2 regions of the Pseudoalteromonas sp. TAE79 genome follow, and region 1 is predicted to be linked to the other one. Evidence: predicted binding sites of a transcription regulator. Region 1 holds the regulator's gene; the other holds the start of a gene.
The links. Region 1 encodes sigma-54, which starts transcription at its own class of promoters, with help from an activator protein. Its sites were predicted from a motif close to GTTGGCACGNNNNTNGNNT; they were not measured.

Region 1 (4,210 bases):
CAAACAGACAGCCTATGATGAGCAAGGTAAAATTAGCCACAAAGTCACTGCGGCTAAAATGGAGCTATACCAGCAATTAGGTTTCACGTTTTTCGAAAAACCCATTTTTACTTTATATAACGAACAACAAACGTGGCAAATAAATGCAGACGAAGCAACATTATACGAAGATAAACAATTAATTTTAGAAGGTAATGTGGTTGCCAAAAACTTAACCGATAACGCCATGATAGACAAAATCAATGCTGATAATATTCAGGTTGATATAAAGTTATTAACAATGCGTTCGGAGCAACCCGTCATTATCACTGGACCCAATTTAAAAATCACCGGTAAAGGCCTAGAAGCCGACTTAAAAACCGAAGTGATAAAACTAATTAACCATACGCGAACCATATATTATGACCAATAAAATATTAAAATCACTTATTATTCCTACACTTATACTAGCGTTTAATAGTAGTGCAGCAGAGCAAAACACGCAACCTGCTGCCAATCAAATTTCAATAAGCGCCGATAAGCAAGAAGGTCAATTAAAAGCTAATGTCGGAATTTTTGAGAAAAACGTTGAAATTATTCACGGTAACCGCCGTATCACAGCCGACCGCTTAGAAGTACATAAACGCGATGAACTTGGTGATAATAAACAATTATTAATTGCTACAGGTAGCCCTGCGCACTTTGAAGAAAAGCAATCAGATGGCACGACTATGAGCGCCAGTGCTGACGAAGTACGTTATGATGTATCTAAGCGTTTTTTAACGCTTGTTGGTAATGCACAAGTATCGCAAGCCGGACAAAAAATAAATGCTAAAAGCATTACCTACGACATAGAGCAGCAGCTCATCAGTGCCGAAAAAGATGAAAACTCAACTGACCGCGTTCACACAATTTTAGTACCGATCGAAACTAAAAAAAGTAAAAAAGGCGATAAAGGTCAACCATGAGCACATTAAAAGCAGAACTATTGGCAAAAAGCTATAAAGGTCGTGAAGTTGTAAAAAACGTCGGCCTTGAAGTACAAGCTGGCAGTATAGTTGGCTTACTTGGCCCTAACGGTGCTGGTAAAACAACGACTTTTTATATGATTGTAGGGCTTGTTCCTAGCGACAAAGGTAAAATATCTATTGATGATAACGATATTACTCTTTTACCTATGCATAGTCGTGCTAGATTAGGCATAGGCTACTTACCACAAGAGTCATCGATTTTTAGAAAGCTGACTGTTTATCAAAACTTAATGGCCATTTTAGAAACGCGCAAAGAACTAAATAAACAAGCCAGAGAAGACACGCTCAATAACTTATTAGATGAATTTAGCATACAACACATTCGTGATAGCCAAGGTATGGCATTATCGGGTGGAGAGCGTCGTCGTGTAGAAATAGCACGAGCACTGGCAGCAGATCCTAAATTTATATTACTGGATGAACCGTTTGCCGGTGTTGACCCTATTTCGGTATTAGATATAAAGAAAATAATAGAACATCTTAAAAATCGTGGGATTGGAGTATTAATTACCGACCATAACGTAAGAGAGACCCTTGATGTTTGTGAAAAAGCCTACATTGTTTCTCATGGGGAGCTGATTGCATCAGGTACTCCAGAGCACGTATTAAATGATAAAACAGTACGCGATGTTTACTTAGGCGAGCAATTTAGGCTGTAACATTTACGCCATGTCTTTAAGCATCTGCTAGTATTAATTATAACAACATAAAAGGATTGTTAGAGATACATGAGGCAATCACTACAGCTGCGCATGGGCCAGCAACTTACAATGACTCCACAGTTGCAACAAGCTATTCGTTTGTTGCAACTCAGTACATTGGATCTCCAGCAAGAAATACAAGAAGCTCTCGACAGTAATCCACTATTAGAGGTTGAAGAGGCAGACTATTCTGAAGACGCTGCTGGTAAAAACGAGCAAAAAGCTGATACCGATGACATAACTGTTAGCGCATCTGCTGATGATGCTCCGAGCGAATATGAACAAGATACTGGTGAAGCACTTGCAAAAGACACGCTAAGTGACGACATGGCTATGGATGTTAGTTGGGATGAGTACATGAGTGCCGCTCCTGCAGCCTCATCAGGTCCAATGCCTGAAGACGAATCAATATACCAAGGCGCCTCTACTGAAACGCTCCATGAGTATTTAATGTGGCAATTACAACTAACGCCATTTAGCCCTACCGATGAAGCCATCGCTATTGCGATTGTAGAGGCCGTCGATGATTCAGGTATTTTAACATTAAGCTGCGAAGAGATTTTAGAAAGCTTTAATCAAGAAAACGAAGATGATAACGAAGTCGAACTTGATGAAATTGAAGCCGTATTAAAACGCATTCAACTGTTTGATCCTGTTGGTATTGCTGCACGTAGTTTACAAGAGTGTTTGTGTATTCAGCTTAATCAATTTGATAAAGAAACACCTTACATTAATGAAACGAAAATGATTTTAACCGAGCATATTGATCTATTAGCAGCTCGCGACTATCGTACATTAATGAAAAAAACTAAGCTCAAAGAAGAAGAGCTTAAAGAAGTGATGACACTAATACATACTCTCAACCCAAAACCTGCAGATACTATTGTAAGGGAAGAATCTGAGTATGTTATTCCTGATGTGTCAGTTAAAAAAATTAAAGGCCGCTGGGTTGTCGAATTAAACCCAGATAGCATGCCTAAAATTCGTGTTAATAGCCAATACGCGGCAATGTCTCGCACTGTAAAATCAAGTGGCGACAGCCAGTTTATTCGCTCACATTTACAAGAAGCTAAATGGTTTATTAAAAGCTTAGAAAGTAGAAACGACACGCTATTAAAAGTTACTAATTGTATTGTTAAGCAACAACAAGGCTTTTTTGAACATGGCCCTGAAGCCATGAAACCAATGGTTTTAAATGATGTCGCTGAAATGGTAGAAATGCACGAATCGACAATTTCGCGTGTGACTACTCAAAAGTACATGCATACACCCCGTGGTATATTTGAGCTTAAATATTTTTTCTCAAGCCATGTAAGTACTGAAAACGGTGGTGAATGTTCATCTACAGCAATACGTGCGCTTATCCGAAAATTAATCGCAGCAGAAAACTCAGCAAAACCATTGAGTGATAGCAAAATAGCGGATATATTGGCTGAGCAAGGAATTAAAGTAGCAAGACGTACAATCGCAAAATACCGTGAATCTCTTGCTATTCCACCGTCAAATCAGCGTAAAAGTCTGATTTAAGACGCTAAACTAAGAGGGTAATGCTTATGCAACTAAACTTAACTGGTCGTCACGTAGAATTAACCGATTCACTAATAGACTATATTAATACTAAATTTGCGAAGCTTGAAAGACACTCTGATCATATTAATAATGTTCATGTCATTCTCGATGTAGAAAAATTAAATCAAAAAGCAGAAGCCACAATACACGTAAGCGGTGCTGAGCTATTTGCCTCTACAGAACATCAAGATATGTATGCCGCTATTGACTCGTTGATCGACAAGCTCGATCGCCAAGTAATCAAACACAAAGAGAAGCTTGCTCGACACTAATATGATGAAATTAAGTTCACTTATATGCCAGGACTGCAGCAAAGCTGCGGTCCTTTTTAATAGCAAAAAAAGAATTTTAGAGTTCATTAGCGAACTTGCTCACGACAAACTTCCGTATTTACCGCAACAAGATATTCTTAATGCTTTAATGAGCAGAGAGAAATTAGGTAGTACAGGTATAGGGCGTGGCATTGCTATTCCTCATGGAAGAATGAGCGGTGCAGAAGAGCCTTTGGCTTTAGTGCTCGTTAGCGAAACTCCAATAAACTTTGATGCAATCGATAATCGCCCTGTTGATATTTTTGTCGCACTCATCGTACCAGATGGCGATAACCAGCAGCACTTAAAGACTCTAGCAACCATTGCTGATAAACTAAACAACAAAGATTTTTGTAAACAGTTACGCAGTGCAAAATCTGATACTGAGCTTTACCAAGTTATTGTCGATCAATCATAGTTTTATAAAGGGTGTTAAATGGAGTTAATTATCATAAGCGGCCGTTCTGGTTCTGGAAAGTCGGTTGCTTTGCGCGTTGTAGAAGATTTAGGTTATTATTGCGTAGATAATATTCCAGTAAACCTACTACCTTCATTAGTTCGCAGTGTGTCTGATAGCTACGATAAAATTGCTGTTAGCATAGATGTGCGCAACATCCCT
Region 2 (4,210 bases), on a different contig from region 1:
TTTTAACCGACGAGCTGTTTGCGTTTTCTCATCATCGAAAAGCATATAGAACAAAAACACGTTTAATATACGCATTAAGCGCTGGTTTTAGCTTTTATATTGCATGGAATATTTGGACATTAATTGGCATTGTAGCGGGCACAATGCTGCCCGACTTAACTAATTTAGGGCTCGACTTTGCGATTGCTGCCACGTTTATCGCGTTGGTTATTCCGGGAATCAAAAATTTAGCCTCACTCGTTACGGTACTTGTAGCAGGCGTTAGCGCAACGCTTTTAAAAAGTACAGGATTTGAGTTATGGCTTGTTTGCTCAGCGCTGCTGGCAATGGCCGCAGGTTACAGCACAGCAAGGCTAACAGCTAAAAAGGAGGCAACGCTATGATGACAACTATTTTACTCATGGCGTGCATTACATTTTTTACGCGTTATTTATTTTTACACCGCGCTTTACCGTTTAAAGTAGGTCCTAAAATGCAGCAATTTTTAAGCTTTAGCGCACCTGCGGTGCTTACAGCAATTTGGGTGCCTATCGTGTTTTTGAATGAAGATGGCATTAACTTAAACTGGCAAAACCCTTATTTAAGCGCAGCAATAGTCGCCATCATTGTTGCCTATAAAACACATAATATTTATTACACAACACTTGCCGGTATGGGGCTATTTTTAATATTAAATTAGAGCACTCTTTGTACTTTATGAAATACTGCACTCAGGTTAAAATACCAATAACAATAATAAAAAAGACGCCAATATGCACAAATTTCATCAATTAAGCGCAACAAGCTTGCAGGGTCAACCTATTAACTTTAGTGATTTTGAAGATAAGGTTGTGCTTATTGTTAATACCGCAAGTAAATGTGGATTTACCTACCAATACGAGTCGCTTCAAGCTTTGCATAATAAATATGCCAGCCAAGGTTTAGTTATTTTAGGGTTTCCGTGTAATCAATTTGGTCAGCAAGAACCCGGCGACGCTACACAAATAGAGCAAGGGTGTTTAATTAATTTTGGTGTGAGTTTTTTAATGGCAGCCAAAGTAGATGTAAACGGTAAGCATGCTCACCCAGTCTTTCGTTTTTTAAAATCGGCTTTACCTGGTTTTTTAACACGTAAAATAAAGTGGAATTTTACTAAATTTTTAATTGCTGCAGATGGCACGCCAATTAAACGTTATGCACCTTTCACTAAACCCGAAAAGCTAGAACTTACAATTCAAAAAGCTTTGGCACATACTAAAGGTGCGCTTTAAAAAGTAATAAAGAGGCGCAAGGCCTCTTTATTGCCAATACTACTGAAACTTAAACATACGCATAACTGCACATTTAAACTCTCAATATTAATTGGTATTTTATTTATACTAGTGAAATTTAATCGGTGTAATCGCTTAAATCATCTTCGCCTAGATTTTTACGCAAGCGTTTTTGCTCAAGGTAGTCTTCCAACTTCTTTTTAACCTTTTGCTTGTTCTTATCGTGTTGATTACGGCCGAGCATTTCGTACTCGTCTTCAACAAAATCGTCATCTAGCGCATCGTAACTAAATGTCTTACCCACAACCCACTCCATAAAGTGTTTGAGACCAACCAAGGATTTTATTATCGCAATAGTCGGTAAAATTAAAATGTTTAACGTCAAAATGCTGTGCAAATTAACATCAAAATAAAGCCACGTGACTACTGTAAATAGTCTTTATGTCAGTAATGTGAATAAATAGCGCTAAATTTGAATTGAGGAAAGTGAGAGTTTTTTATCGTATCGATAAATAAAATTTATTAATTTTTATTAGTTAGCCAATTTGACTAAAAAATAGTTATTTATTAATTAGTTTCATTTACTAAAAAACAAACAAAAACAGTTAACCATATGTTTTATATTAAAAAATAAAACTGGCACCAAACTTGTTATTAGTTAATCGTCATCAACAAAAAGTAGAGAACAAACATGAAAAAATTACTATTAGTTAGCGCATTAATTTGTACGCCAGCCGCTATGGCTCATAACGATAACGATTCTGCAATTTCATTTAGTAATGATGAATGTAACGTCGAATTTAAAAATGATGTGCGCATTAAGCCAAACGAATTGGAGATTTTTACCGTCAACAATAGAACCATGCAGTTTAATACCCATGGTGACTTAACTGTAAATGGCGAATTTGTAGCACTAAATAATTCGCAGCGCGAAGCGCTAACCAAGTACTCTGATAGTTTACGCACACAATTACCTGAAGTAGCTAATATAGCGCTTGAGGGTGTTAAAATTGCCGGAGTAGCATTAGAAGAGGTAGCCAATGCATTTAATATTGACGGTCTTGATAATATGTCTGAGCTTATGGATGACATTAAAATCGAAGTAGAAAACACATTTTACCAGCAAGGTACATTTGTGATGGGCCAACAAAGTTTTAATCAATTTGGCGAAAACTTTGAACAACAATTTGAGCAGCAGATAGAAACTGCGGTTGAATCAGCAGTGATGCAATCAATGGGCAGTATTTTAGTAGCTTTAGGTTCTGAGTTACTTGGTTCAGGCGGTGATATGGATGCTTTTGAACAACGTATGGAAAATATGGGTGCACAAATAGAAGAAAAAGTAGAGCTACATGCAAGCGCAATTGAAGAACGTGCCAACTCTTTATGTGGAAACTTTGCTGATATTGCAAAACAAGAAGAGCAATTAGTAATGCAAGTGCCAGAGCTTAAAGGTTACCAGTTATTTAGCTTTAAACAAAATTAGTACAGCAAACATTATTTAACATCCCTTTGGCAGCACTTAAGTTTACTTAAATGCTGCTTTTTTGTATTTCGTTGACTTATACCAACCTGCATAAATCTTTGATCAGTTTAACGAATTAAATTGCACTATAACTTCGTTAAAAATTTTTTATTTAGAACAACTAGATACAAAAACTTTTGCCTAGTTCTAGCGTAATTTTCTTAACGTTAAATAGACCCCATATATAAGCAGATTGGTATTACTTTTTAGCTAATAAAGTGAGTTTACCCAATGTAACTATTGCTTGCTCAATTTGCGCGTTCCACGGCACACCGTAACTTAACCTTACGCAACTTTTATACTTATTAGAGGCTGAAAAAATAAGCCCAGGGGTAATACTAATACCAACTTCAAGAGCAAGTAAAAATAATTTTTGACTATCGTATTCGCCTCCTAAATCTAGCCACATAACGCAACCCCCTTTTGGATCGCTTATACGTGTATTTTTTGGCATCGCTTGCTGTAAGCACCATCGCATACGCTCTTTGTTATCGCGCAGGCGCTGCCTGAGTATCTTTAAGTTACGGTCGTACTCGCCGCTGGCAATAAATTCTGATAACGCCCATTGGTTTATTAACGAAGCGGAGCAACTTAGTGCACGTTTATATCTTCGTGCTTGCGGTGCAAATTTACCCGCAACTAACCAACCTACACGATAGCTCGGCGCTGCCGTTTTAGAAAAAGATGAGCAACTAATCACTAATCCTTTTTTAGAGTACGCTAAAGCAGGTGTGCCTCGTTTTGCCGTAAAATATAAATCACCGTATACGTCATCTTCAATAAGCACTACGTCATGACTTTCAAGTAGCTCCACCAGCTGCTGCCTGTTTTTATCTGGCATAAAGCTGCCTACAGGGTTGCTAATTGCTGTCGAGAATAAACACGCTTTTATATCATGCTCGTTTAAAGCACGTTCTAAATCGTTTAGCCAAATGCCGTTATCTGGACACAGTGGTATTTCGAGCGCTTTGAGGCCTAAGCTCTCTATTAGCTCTATAATCCCGTGATAACAAGGCGTCTCAATGGCAACTACATCGCCTGGCTTTGTCACACACTTAAGTGCAATAGCCATGGCTTCTTGTGCACCATTGGTGATCACAAGCTCGTCCATATCAATACCAATGCCAAAATCTAGATAGCGATGCACTAGTTGCTTTTTCAGCGGCACAAATCCATCTGTTGGCCCATAGTTAATGGCTTTACTACCGGCAATTGTCATTACTCGGCGCATATTTCTGGCCAGTGCTTTATCGGTAGGTGCAGCGGCTATAGGATTAGCGATACCAAAAGGGACTACGTTAGCTTGATGAATGGCGCTGTATACCTGCTCTATTAAGGCTTGTTTATTTACCACAACAGGCTCGCGACTTAATTTAACTCGCTTAGGTAAGTTATGCGCGGCGTTAACAGCTTTTAAAAAGTAACCTGATTTTTC

Region 2: a site for sigma-54 is predicted at 1,886-1,904, ahead of L655_RS0108170 (YggN family protein). Genes of this name have one in related genera too.

Annotation. Positions count from the first base shown of each region.
Region 1 covers NZ_AUTL01000277.1:47,744-51,953, forward strand. Annotated here, with positions in the region: gene lptC (LPS export ABC transporter periplasmic protein LptC) at 1-412, shown strand, start outside; gene lptA (lipopolysaccharide transport periplasmic protein LptA) at 402-947, shown strand; gene lptB (LPS export ABC transporter ATP-binding protein) at 944-1,669, shown strand; gene L655_RS0122670 (RNA polymerase factor sigma-54) at 1,739-3,238, shown strand; gene hpf (ribosome hibernation promoting factor) at 3,265-3,552, shown strand; gene ptsN (PTS IIA-like nitrogen regulatory protein PtsN) at 3,557-4,009, shown strand; gene rapZ (RNase adapter RapZ) at 4,028-4,210, shown strand, end outside.
Region 2 covers NZ_AUTL01000125.1:8,993-13,202, forward strand. Annotated here, with positions in the region: gene L655_RS0108150 (AzlC family ABC transporter permease) at 1-383, shown strand, start outside; gene L655_RS0108155 (AzlD domain-containing protein) at 380-679, shown strand; gene L655_RS0108160 (glutathione peroxidase) at 753-1,250, shown strand; gene L655_RS0108165 (hypothetical protein) at 1,369-1,554, opposite strand; gene L655_RS0108170 (YggN family protein) at 1,942-2,736, shown strand; gene L655_RS0108175 (PLP-dependent aminotransferase family protein) at 2,975-4,210, opposite strand, start outside.